One region of the Xenorhabdus sp. XBWT genome, then DNA from elsewhere that is predicted to be linked to it. Evidence: predicted binding sites of a transcription regulator. Region 1 holds the regulator's gene; each other region holds the start of a gene.

Region 1 (4,370 bases):
CTTGATTAATGGTAATCAAGCGATCCATTCTGCTGATTGGGCGATCTATTTTCACAGCATTCGCCAGATCCTGAAACTCGATAATGACCAATACAAAATCACCCATATTACGGGGGATTTACATAAATTGGAGCCGACAGAGAAATTCAATGGCATCAACGCGAATGAAAAGATTGTCCTGCCAATAATCGGAGAGTATTGGCAAATTTACAGTACAGATTTTATGCCTCGCTGGTATGCGACTTCCGGCGATGCCGTCCCTAAGATACTGGCGAATACCGATACAGAAGACATCAGTCAATATTTATCTGATCTGGAAGGTGAGCTGTGGAAACGTATCACGGAAGATCATAATACTCTGATGACACCTGAAAATCGTTTTGCGAAAAACCAATCGGTGGTAAAAGCGAGCGAGGGTAAACTGCGTGGACAGATTATCCCCACACCGAGAGAACTTTCCATTCATTCTCAGGATGTCGATTTATCCCGGGGCGTGAAATTAGAATTGGGCGGGGTGGGTGATAAATCTATTAAGGTGATCAGAGACCGTTTCAAATCCCATCATATTCCATTAGCGGATAACGGCTATCATATTGCGACTCAAATTAATGCAAACAAATTCACCGGTAACTGGCGAATAAAGGGCGCTTATTCGTTGGAAATCACAACCAAAGGAGCACAGATAGTTGCATTTGATCAATCTGGTGTCTTTTATGGTCTGCAATCTCTGTTTTCCTTATTGCCCGCCAACGGCACACCTAAAATAGCCACATTGAGGGCAAAAGATGCGCCGAGATTTGAATACCGTGGCGTGTTCCTTGATGTAGGGCGCAATTTTCACAGCAAAAAAGCCGTTTTGCGTCTGCTCGATCAAATGGCTAACTACAAGTTGAACAAATTCCATTTCCACTTGAGTGATGATGAAGGTTGGCGTCTGGAAATTCCCGGCTTACCGGAACTGACAGAAGTTGGTAGCCAGCGCTGCCATGATCTAAGCGAGACTAAATGCGTATTGCCACAATTGGGATCTGGGCCGAATAACAATAACATGGGCAGCGGTTATTTCAGTCGTCAGGATTACATTGATATTCTGAACTACGCTAAAGCTCGCCAGATAGAAGTGATCCCGGAAATTGATATTCCGGCTCATGCCCGTGCCGCTGTTGTATCAATGGAAGCGCGTTATAAGAGGTTAATGGCACAGGGTAAAGAACAAGAAGCCAGTGAATATCGTTTGCTTGATCCGACTGATACCTCAAACACCACATCCGTACAGTTTTACGATCGCCGGAGTTACCTTAATCCGTGCATGGATTCCTCCAAGAAATTTATCGATAAGGTAATAAGCGAAATTGTTGCCATGCATAAAGAAGCCGGATTGCCGTTAACTACATGGCACTTTGGTGGGGATGAAGCAAAAAATATTCGTTTGGGCGCAGGGTATCAGGATAAAGACGGTCCAATTGTGCCGGGAAAAGGGATTATTAACAAAAAAATCGAAGACAAACCGTGGGCTAAATCCAAGGCTTGCCAGAAGATGATAGCGAAGGGTGTGATTAAAGATGTTGATGAACTCGCCAGCTACTTTGCCATTGAAGTCAGTAAGATCGTCAATACTCACGGTATTGACACAATGCAGGCATGGCAGGACGGCTTGAAGCACGCCAAATCAGCCAAAGACTTCGCCACTAAACATATTGCGGTAAACTTCTGGGATACCCTCTACTGGGGGGGCTATGATTCGGTGAATGACTGGGCAAATAAAGGTTATCGGGTCGTTGTTTCCAATCCTGATTATGTCTATGTCGATATGCCGTATGAAGTTAATCCGAAAGAGCGTGGTTATTATTGGGCAACTCGGTTTAATGATGAGGAGAAAATTTTCAGCTTTGCTCCGAATAACCTGCCACAAAATGCAGAAACATCGGTAGATCGCGACGGCAATAACTTCAATGCCCACAGCAATAAACGCTGGCAGGGTGCTTATGGAATGTCAGGGCAATTGTGGAGTGAAACAGTACGAACGGATGAACAGATGGAATATATGATTTATCCGCGTTTACTGCCGTTGGCGGAACGGGCATGGCATCGAGCGGGTTGGGAGTTGGATTATCAGCAGGGAAGAGAATTTAAAGGCGGAATAACGCGTTATGTCGATATGGCTGAGTTTCATCATGACTGGGTACGTTTTGCCAATCTGATAGGGCAGAATGAACTGGCTAAATTGGATAAGGCCAATGTTTCGTACCGTTTGCCTGTGCCGGGTGGCAGAATTGTTGGGGGAGTCTTTGAAGCCAATATTGCATTTCCGGGTGTTGTTATCCAGTATTCATTGGATGATGGCAAAACATGGCAGGTTTACGATGACAGGCAGCGCCCCTATGTCACTGATAATGTGAAAATTCGCTCAGTCAGTACCGATGGGAAACGTTTTAGCCGGATAGAAGAAGTAAAATTTTAACGCATAAAGCGAACTGCCGATTAGCTTAGCTAATCGGCAATTGCTATTCAAACTAAATGAAATACCAAAAGCAAATTACATCATTACTTCTCTATTACATTTACTTTTTATGAATTTTCATCATGCAGAGCGCTATCTTTGCGACAATCACCAACAGCACAGTGACCGTATAAATAAAGGCTATGGTTTGAAAGCTTAATTTTATAACGGTCAGCAATGATTTTCTGACGTTCTTCGATAAACTCGTCATTAAATTCAATGACTTTACCGCAATCAAGGCAAATCAGATGGTCATGGTGATGTTGCTGAGTGAGTTCAAAAACCGATTTACCACCTTCAAAATTGTGGCGAGTGACAATGCCGGCATCATCGAACTGGTTCAACACGCGATAGACAGTGGCGAGGCCAATCTCTTCACCGATATCAATCAGTTTTTTGTAGAGATCCTCCGCACTGACATGATGGCATTCTGGGTCCTGTAGCACTTCCAGAATTTTTAGTCGTGGAAGTGTTACTTTAAGTCCAGCATTTTTCAATGCTTTATTGTTGTCGGTCATGCGGATTCAGTCCTGTAACTTGAGTTAAGTGAAATTATGATACTTAGGTGTATCGTGAGGGAATCATAATTCTGTTTCACGTTGCTGATTATAGGCATGGATATTCAAAATGAAAACCATGCCAGACCTGATATCATGACACATTATGCAAGAATAATCCTGCGGGAAAGGGAAACTTATGCCCCCAAAATCTCTGATAGACTCATTTCGGTCTTGATTTTCTGCACCCAAGCTTCAACTCGTTCATCAGTCAATTCTGGCTGACGATCTTCATCAATGGCCAGACCGATAAAGTGATTGTCATCGGCCATGCCTTTAGAGGCTTCAAAGTGATATCCTTCGGTCGGCCAGTGGCCTACGATAATGGCGCCATTAGGCTCAATAATATCGCGAATGGTGCCCATAGCATCACAGAAATACTCTGCATAATCTTCCTGATCACCACAGCCGAACAGAGCAACAAGTTTTCCTTCAAAGTTGATCTCTTCCAATGTCGGGAAAAAATCATCCCAATCACATTGAGCTTCACCATAATACCAAGTTGGGATGCCAAGCAGCAGAATATCAAAGGATTCAATGTCTTCTTTGCTGCTTTTGGCAATATCGCGGACTTCAGCAACATCAGCACCGCCCAATTTTTCTTGGATCATCTTGGCGATGTTCTCTGTGTTGCCTGTATCGCTGCCGAAGAATATACCTATTATTGCCATAAAATGGGTTAACCTCTTGTTTTATATGTGCATTAAGCCTATGCACATTGCGCTGAAATCAGCAGGAAAAATGTTAGTTTTAATAAAATGAAAAGCGTTATTTTGACCAAACATCCATGACAAATCTGTCAGATTTGTGTGGTGATAGCGTTTCATTGCTGTTGAGTAAAATCAGTTAATCGGCAAGGTGATTTTTTTCTGCCAGTTGAGCTAACAGCATCTGTTCAATCAGCTCACTGCGACTAATATTGCGCTGTTTTGCCAGATGATTCAGTGCATAGACAGCATCTTCGTTGAGCTTGAGTTCTACTCGACGCAGTCCTTTGACTTTATCCCGTCGCAACTGATTACGTTTATTGATCCTAAGCTGCTCATCTCTGGACAGCGGATTTGTTTTAGGTCGCCCTGGCCTGCGTTCATCTGCGAACAAATCCAGTGTGGTGCGATCAGTTTGTTCTTTTGCCATAAATTCAATTGATAAAGGGCGTGTACCAATAATATAGCGGGCAATAATACCTTAGCTGGACGCGTGTCGCTACTGGTTGATGGGGGAGATTGTTAGAATCAACATTTATGATGTAAGCATTTTTCGTATCATGCGGGTAAGAAAATCAAATCATTTATTAGTGTTGCTAATTATTT
Region 2 (4,370 bases), 1.2 Mb from region 1:
ATTGCCCCAGTTACAAGCCCGACGGTTGCTTGCCAGTTATCGGGATGTACACCGATGGGTTCCAATACTGGTGTAATCACTTTACTCACCGAGGCCAATGCTGATTCGTTGATATTATCCACCGTCTTACCAGAGAAAGAGAAACTGTTCAGGGCACCAATAAACATACTTACTGCGACAATGACTTTACCCGCACGTATCACAAAGCCTTTCAGACGTTGCCAGGTCTGGAGCAACAAAGTCTTGGCATGAGGCACATGGTAGACCGGCAGTTCCATGATAAATGGCGATGCTTCACCCCGCATCAGGGTATGTTTGAGGAGAAGCCCGGTCAGAATGGCGACAACAATTCCTAACATATACAGTGAGAACACAATACTCGCACCGCTTTTTCCGAAGAAAGCCGCAGCAAAAACTGCGAAGATAGCCAGTCTTGCACCACAGGACATAAACGGAGCCATCATGATGGTAATCAAACGTTCGCGCGGGGCATCCAGAGTTCTTGAACCCATCACGGCGGGTACGTTACAGCCAAAGCCGACGATTAAGGGCACAAAAGATTTCCCCGGCAACCCGATTGCCTGCATCAGCCTGTCCATGACAAACGCTGCTCGTGCCATATAGCCAGAGTCTTCAAGGAAGGAGAGGAACAGGTACATCATGCCAATTTGGGGAACCAGTGGCAGCATCGTATTGATACCCCCGCCGATGCCTTGGGCGAGGAAAACGGTCAGCCAATTCGGGAAATGAAGTGTATAGCCCAGCCACTGCATTCCATCAATGAAAATAGCGGAAGATGCTCCGTCGAAGATGGGCTGTAAGGCTCCTCCAATATTGATGGCAAGTACAAACATCAGATACATGATAAACAGAAAGATGGGAAGACCCAGCCAGCGATTCAGTATTACAGAGTCTAACACTCGGGTCAGTTTGTTTGGTGTCGCTGTGCGGGTATCAATGACGGACAAACAAATTTCGTTAATCGCTTCATAGCGGGCACCCGCAATGATGAGGTCTGGTTCTGCAATCTGTTGTTGCAACCGGGTCTTGCTTTCAGCCTGATTTGCCGGAGTCAGTCCTGAAATTTCAAGACCATAAATATCGCCTTCCAGTATTTGCAAAGCGAGCCAGCGGCGTTGCTGTGGGTTAAATTTGTCTGCAATCTGGTCGGAAAGGAGGGAGATCTCCTGCAATAATGCATCGGGAAATTTGACCTGCACCGGATTAGATTTTTGCGGATAATTATCGATGGTTTTTTTTAGTACATCGATCCCTGTGGCACGGGTAGAAACCAGTGGTATAACCGGGCAACCAAGGCGTTGCTCCAATGCCGCGACATCAATATTGATGTGCTGGCTTTGGGCGATATCCAGCATATTCAGCGCAATGATGCAGGGAATGCCCAGCTCAATCAATTGAAGTGAAAGATAAAGGTTTCGCTCTAGATTCGATGCATCAACTACATTGATTAACATATCGGCTTCGCCACTAAGAATGTAGTGGCAGGCAATCTGTTCATCAATGGAGGTCTGTTCCGAAATTGTTGTGAGAGAATAGGTTCCGGGGAGATCGACAAGTTCGACTTGATGGTCATGGGTGGTAAAGTGGCCTGTTTTGCGTTCTACCGTGACACCGGCCCAGTTCCCTACCCGTTGTCGCGAGCCTGTGAGTTGATTAAAAAGCGTTGTTTTGCCGGCATTGGGGTTACCGATCAGACCTATGGTTAATTGTTTCATCATACTTTCTGCCTATCAGGAGGCGATACTTCTGTATCCGGTTATGTGAGATGAGAGAGGTGAGTAAGCCGGGGCTGTTTTGAACCCTGTTTATGCTTTACCCTGAGCCTCGCTAGTCCAGAGCTTCATCTAACATAAGTAATTCTAAATCTTGTTTACGAAGAGCAAGATTAGATTTGGTTGTTTCGACCTGTATTGGGTCGCCCAACGGGGCGATGCGAATAACTTTAAATGTTGCTCCGGGCAGGACACCGATTGACAACAATTTTTGTCGATAAGCCGGATTAATATCTGGAGAAAATCCCAGAATTTTATATCTGCGCTCTGGAATAAATGACATATAACTCTCCGTTAAAACTGAAAAGAGAAGTGATTATAAGAATTATTATCCTCAATAAAGGGAAATTCACAAGAAAAAATTATGGCGGTGATTATTAATTACGATTATTAATGATAATAATAGGCAATATCAATACGAGTTATTTATCACTGAATTGACATGAAACAAATTGATATTAATCAAATTAATGGTGATTTTTTGAAAATAAATGACGATGTTCAGTGTCTAATAAATTTCGGAAAATTCATTTTATGGATAAGTCATTAGAATTGATAACAGGGTATGGGGGAGGATCTATTGCTGCAACAAGCCCCGAATAATAAACGGAGCTTGTTGATTTTTATTTTTTCATTAATTTATTGAATGGTTTTTTATTTTCACTGGCGATTTATCTGTCATTGAATTTTGGCAGATGAAAGCAACTCGCTCAGTGGAACCTGAACACGATCATCATCTTGATTCTGGCTCCAGGCATCCGAATCGTATACCCACCAGGCCTGAATTTCCAACTCATAGAAACGGCGGGGTGCATTGCCTTGATAATCGCTGATAGGACGGGCTTTTTTCTTCCTGATATTTTCATCGGGATAGGTTTTCAGGAAGAAGTAATCATAGGTTTCCTGTAACTGCCCGTCAGAAATTTGGCGGGCATAGCCAATGAACTGAGAACCAGCCAGATCCAACGATGAATCAGGCAGAACCTGACTACTGTATATTGTCCCGCTTACACGGGGACTGTTATACAGTTCCCGTGAATGTCGAGTCTCTTGTTTTGAATACCAGATCAGCGTCAATGGATTATATTTGGGAATATAAAATATCGTTGATGACCAGACTGAGTCTGCATCCGGATCATGAGTGGAAAGATTAAAGAAACGGATATTGCTGAGTAAGTCAAAACTGTTTTGGATGTATTTTTTCATGTTTTCCTCTACAGTGTTAAGTTGTTCTTTATATCCTTTATTTTTCAAATGACTATTGAATTACCTGCAATTTGAAATTTATTGGATGTAGAACATATTGGTTTTTCAGTTGATAATGTTTTATTACATTCAATAAGTTATGGTTTCATGGAATTTATTGCGGAATGAATTATACGAAGTATTAGTGAGAATAGGCACCTACTATAACCCATTTAAATTTGTAATGTTATAAATAAATAGGTTCATCATTATGAATATTATGGTTTTTATTGAAGATAATTCTGACGAAATTTAAGTTTTCTTTATGTCATAATTAGTTAATCACTCCAATCACCGTTTTTATAAATATACGATTATCTATGTGACCGGGGTGAGTGAGCGCAGCCAACAAAGCTGCAACTTGAAAGACGACAGGTATAAGCGCTGTTTCTTGAGATCTATCGGGCACAGACCCTATTTTATTTCATCCTGAACTGGCTTTGTGAGCCAGTTCAGGATGTCATTAATTGAGATTAACGCTTTTTGCCAAAGGCGGCAGCCAGTGCATCACTCATGACGCTGTTGGTTATAGAAGCAGAACCTGAAGAACGGGAGGTCTGCTGGCGGTTTCTGCCATTCCCGTTGCGACCGTTGCGCTGTTCCTGGTGATTACCACCTTGAGAGCTACCACGGCGTGCCGATGTTTCGCCGGGCTGTTCATCAAGACGCATGGTTAATGCAATGCGTTTGCGGTTCAGGTCAACATCCATCACTTTCACTTTCACGATATCGCCTGTTTTGACCACAGTATGTGGATCTTCAATGAAGCGATCAGACAGGGAAGAAATGTGCACCAAGCCGTCCTGATGGACACCGATATCTACGAATGCACCGAAGTTGGTCACGTTGGTAACGGTGCCTTCCAGAATCATGCCGGTATGCAGATCATTCATTGTCTCAACGCCATCGGTAAATGTGGCAGTCTTGAATTCAGGACGTGGATCGCGCCCCGGTTTTTCCAGCTCTTTCAGAATGTCGGTGACGGTTGGGATACCAAATTTTTCTGTTGTGAAATCCTGTGCGTTCAAATTACGCAGGGTCGCAGGGTTACCTACCAGTTCAGGCAGAGTCTGCTCCATTATTGCCAGAATTTTCTCAACCACCGGATAGGCTTCAGGGTGAACGGTTGAAGCATCCAGGGGATTATCACCCTGACTGATACGCAGGAAACCTGCACATTGCAGGAAGGCTTTCGGACCCAGACGACTAACTTTCAGTAATTGTTCACGGTTATCGAAGCGACCGTTTTCATCACGCCAGTTAACGATATTTTGGGCAACTGAACGGGTCAGGCCGGCAACACGAGTCAGCAGGGCGACGGATGCTGTATTC
Region 3 (4,370 bases), 110 kb from region 1:
GCATCCCAGTATTTTGTTCAATTATATGTCGGCGGAGCAAGATTGGCAGGAATTCCGCGATGCTATTCGCATAACACGGGAAATCATGGCACAACCCGCGCTCTCTCCCTACTGTGGACGAGAAATCAGTCCAGGCGCTGAAATTCAGACAGATGAACAGTTGGATGCGTTTATTCGCGAACATGCCGAAACGGCATTTCATCCATCATGCAGCTGCAAAATGGGAACAGACGAAATGGCTGTTGTGGATGGTCAAGGGCGTGTACACGGCGTTAAGAATTTACGTGTTATTGATGCTTCTATTATGCCAAGCATCATTACCGGAAATTTGAACGCCACAACAATTATGATGGCAGAAAAAATCGCCGATAGAATTCGGGGAATTGCCCCCCTGCCACGTAGTCAGGCGAAATATTATGTTGCCAATGACACGCCAGTTCGTCAATTGACGAAAAATAATCACCAATAAATTTATTCACATAAAAATGTGATAAACCATCAATACGGGAAAATTGAAATATATTGTAATATTTTTTACATCGTCATTTTTTCCCGTATTGATATTCAACTAACTTAGACCAAATCCAATGTCATAAAGATATGTTCCGCGCCCTCTTCTAAATAAATTTCACCATGGGCTTGATAACCCAGGCTTTCATAAAATGGTTGAGCATGACATTGTGAGGATAAACTAATAGTCGTAATGCTATTTTTGCGCCCATAATCTTCAATAAACTCCACGATGTTACGACCAATTCCCCGACCACGATAACCCTTTAATATCGCAACACGACCGACTTTAAGCATATTATTGTCCATCAGAATTGCCCGTAATACACCAATCGGCTTTTCATCATCATATATCACTACATGCAGAGCAATATCATCATACTCATCAATATCAATCTCAGCCGCAAATCCCTGTTCATCCGTAAATACCTGTTTGCGGATGTCGAATGCTTGCTGAATTACTTCAGAATTCTGTCTTCCTAAGCTGTGTTTTATTTTCATTATTATGTCCTGAATGTGGTTCTCAGAGTAAACTCTGACCTATGTTTAAATAGATAGATTAAGTCAAGTTAGGGTAATAGAAAGAATATTTAGCTTAATTTATGTAAGGATAAGGGTGATCTTTTCAGATCACCCTTCCAATATTAAATCATTTTTCATACTGACAGGAAATCACATTGATAAATTAATCTTCATCTTTTTTATCATCCTTACTTTTCAGACTATTGGTCAAATCATCCGTTTTTTTATCGGCCTCAGACTTCATATCTTCCGTCTTCGATTTTATTCCATCTGAAAGCTGATTAAGCTTGTCAGCGGTCTGATTTTTTAGCTCTCCCGTTTTGGTTTTCATACTGTCCATCAAATCGTTCGCTGTCTTAGTGGCTTCATTTTGCATATCAGCCATTTTTGACTTCGCCTGATCGGCAATGTCGCTGACAGAATTACTGATTCCGCCATGCGCATCCTTAGACTTATCAACCATGCCGTGGCTTTCATGCTGAGTATTTTCCTTAATATCATGTGATTTTTCTTTTGTTCTATCCATCACACTCGTCGCTTTTTGTTCATCATCCTTTTTCATTTGTACTGCACTTTCTTCAGCTTGCTGAGCAACATCTTCGGCTTTTTTCGACGCATCATCACAACCCACAATCAGTGTTACGAAACCAGCCACTATCAAAGAACCAAAAATTTTCTTCTTCATTGACTAACCCCTTGTACTTACAGAAATTTAACTTAAGTAATAAGCACTTTGATCTCATTGCTGACATAGTCAGCGATTGAGAAGGTGAAACGAAATAAACAATTATTTCAATCAACTGCAATGAATAAAGATCACACAATTTATAAAATATACCCGTCGTCTTCCAAGCTGCTAGCTTTGTTGGTTGGGTATAAAAGCTATCACCGTACTGCTTAACAAAATCCACAAATAAAAATAATTCTCATTTTTGTTTGCCCGATTTAGTTTCTCAGATGACTTATAACAATGAAAATACTTTACTTGATCATATTTCAGGAAATTTATGGCAAATAATAGTCAAAAATTGGAAAAACGCCCACTCGTGACCATGATTCAGAAAATTTTAACCAGCACAGTCTCAGGAACATTAGTGCTGGGTGCTGTATTTTCCGGCTCTGTTTATGCTACTGCAAATTCAACTGAGCAAGAACCTGAGAAGAAAAGTGAAGTGATGAAACTATCCACACTTTCTGTTGTAGAAAGTTTATACAATAGCAATGATGCGGGCAGTTCAGTACTTAAAAAGGCAGATATTGACCGGACACAAGCTGATAACATTGCTCAATTGCTCGATCAACTGCCGGGTGTTTCGATGTCAGGATCTCCGCGTCCTGGCGGGCAAACATTAAACATTTGGGGGATGGGGGCAAATGAAGATGTAAAAGTCACGCTGGATGATGCCCCAAAAGGTTTCCAGAAATATCGTCAGGGTTCTATCTTTATTGAGCCAGAGTTAGTTAAACGCATAGATATTGATAAAGGGCCGCACAATTTACTGAATGGTAATGGTGGATTTGGTGGATCTGTTAAAATTGTCACCAAGGATGCCAATGATTTGCTGAGGCCTGATGAAAACTGGGGAGGCTTGATCAAACAAAGCTATCACACCAATGACAGACAATGGATCAGCAGTGGTGCCCTGTTTGGCAGAGATCCTGATGGTTTTGCAGATGGGTTACTCTATGTGAGTAAGCGCGATGGTCATAATATTAAACGCCCTGATGGTACTCGTTTTGAGTTTTCACACAACGACCAAACATCTTATTTATTAAAAACCAACTTCTACCTCAATGATACCCATACCATAAGCCTGTCTGCTATGCGTTCCGAATCGGATGGTTGGCAACCATGGGCAGCTAAACGAGATGGAATGGTAGTTCCATCGGCTGCCGAGGTAAAAAAATATGGCTGGGATGATGCATGGAAAAGGAAACTGGTCTTCCGTGAACAAGTTGATCAAAACTACACAGCTAAGTGGAATATCGCGCCAGAGGACAATCGATGGCTAAATCTGACGATGACTTATGGGTATTCCAAAACCAAACAAGACGATAGCCGTCCGGAAAATGCTGCTAATACTTTCAGCGGATTAATGGGCAATAAAAGCTGGGTTAATTACATCGATAATAGCGCGGAAATCCAGAATAAGAGTGTATTCTCAACAGGCATAATCGAGCATGAATTATTGCTGGGAACACGTTGGCATAAAAAGGATAGCGATATTTTAATGTTTGACAGGGGGAAGAAAAATGAAGCAGAGTACAATTATGGCTATTATCAACCTAGCTATATGCCAGCCGGTAGTCAGCAAGCTTACAGCTTATATATTAAGGATTCTTTGAAACTGGGGAGTGTAACTGTAATTCCGGGTGTCCGCTACGACCATATCAAAAATACTGGTGAAGAGAATAAGGCACCGAGATTTAACAACAAATCACCTGAAGCAAACCATGACTACCGCAGTGTAACTTATACTGGCTGGTCGCCTCATTTGGGTGTAATGTGGCAAGCCAGCAAAAATATTTCCCTGTTTGCAGATATCAGCCGTACATGGCGGGCACCATTGATTGATGAACAATATGAGGTTCAATCAGTTTTCACCAGCCTCACTGGCTCCAGCCGTAACCTTGATGTTGAAAGGATGACAGGAGTACGATTCGGCGCAATTCTTGATTTCGATAATCTGATGTTTGAGGATGACAGCCTGCAAATTCGTACCACTTTATTCCGTAACCGTGGTAAGGATGAAATCTTCAAAAGACGAGGGATTTACTGTAAAGTTCAAACTAAAAGTGGCTCCAGCAGTTCATGTGAAAAAAACCTGTCAAACTACCGCAATTTGCCGGGATATACCATCGAAGGTCTGGAAATTGAAACCTTCTACAACAGCAGCAAACTATTCGGGAAATTATCTTTCTCTACTATCCGCGGTCAGCGTGATACTTCTATGAGAGACCCATGGATAGGCCATAAAACCTGGTTTACGGAAATTCCGCCGACCTCTGTCCATGCCATGCTAGGTTTCAAAATCCCACAATTGCAGATGGAGATGGGATGGAAAGGAGAATTTGTCCGCAAACAAGATCGCTCACCTGTGGATGATGATCCAATGGCTGGATATTGGGCATTACCTAAAAGTAAAGGTTATGCCTTGCACGGCCTGTTTGCGAGCTGGCGTCCTACTTTCATGAATGGTTTTGAAGCACGTATCACCGTCGATAACTTGTTCAATCGTGATTATTATCCTTACTTAGGAGAAGCAGTTTCCGGTATTGGCCGTAATTACAAGCTCAGTATTTCGCAGCAATTCTAACTGCATTTAACTACTTAATCC

The links. The regulator Fur, encoded in region 1, represses iron uptake genes when iron is present. The targets are predictions, from matches to a motif close to ATAATAATGAGAACNACTATCAA.
Region 2: the regulator Fur is predicted to act here: its motif matches at 2,106-2,128, upstream of feoA (ferrous iron transporter A).
Region 3: the regulator Fur is predicted to act here: its motif matches at 1,946-1,968, upstream of AC5JQI_RS05580 (TonB-dependent hemoglobin/transferrin/lactoferrin family receptor).

The regions. Positions count from the first base shown of each region.
Region 1 is NZ_CM180990.1:1,344,878-1,349,247, forward strand. It holds gene AC5JQI_RS06110 (beta-N-acetylhexosaminidase) at 1-2,461, shown strand, start outside; gene fur (ferric iron uptake transcriptional regulator) at 2,569-3,018, opposite strand; gene fldA (flavodoxin FldA) at 3,195-3,728, opposite strand; gene ybfE (LexA regulated protein) at 3,904-4,194, opposite strand.
Region 2 is NZ_CM180990.1:163,847-168,216, forward strand. It holds gene feoB (Fe(2+) transporter permease subunit FeoB) at 1-1,736, opposite strand, end outside; gene feoA (ferrous iron transporter A) at 1,849-2,076, opposite strand; gene AC5JQI_RS00720 (pyridoxamine 5'-phosphate oxidase family protein) at 2,472-2,999, opposite strand; gene AC5JQI_RS00725 (Tex family protein) at 3,512-4,370, opposite strand, start outside.
Region 3 is NZ_CM180990.1:1,231,856-1,236,225, reverse strand. It holds gene betA (choline dehydrogenase) at 1-469, shown strand, start outside; gene AC5JQI_RS05590 (GNAT family N-acetyltransferase) at 574-1,011, opposite strand; gene AC5JQI_RS05585 (YtxH domain-containing protein) at 1,196-1,717, opposite strand; gene AC5JQI_RS05580 (TonB-dependent hemoglobin/transferrin/lactoferrin family receptor) at 2,040-4,349, shown strand.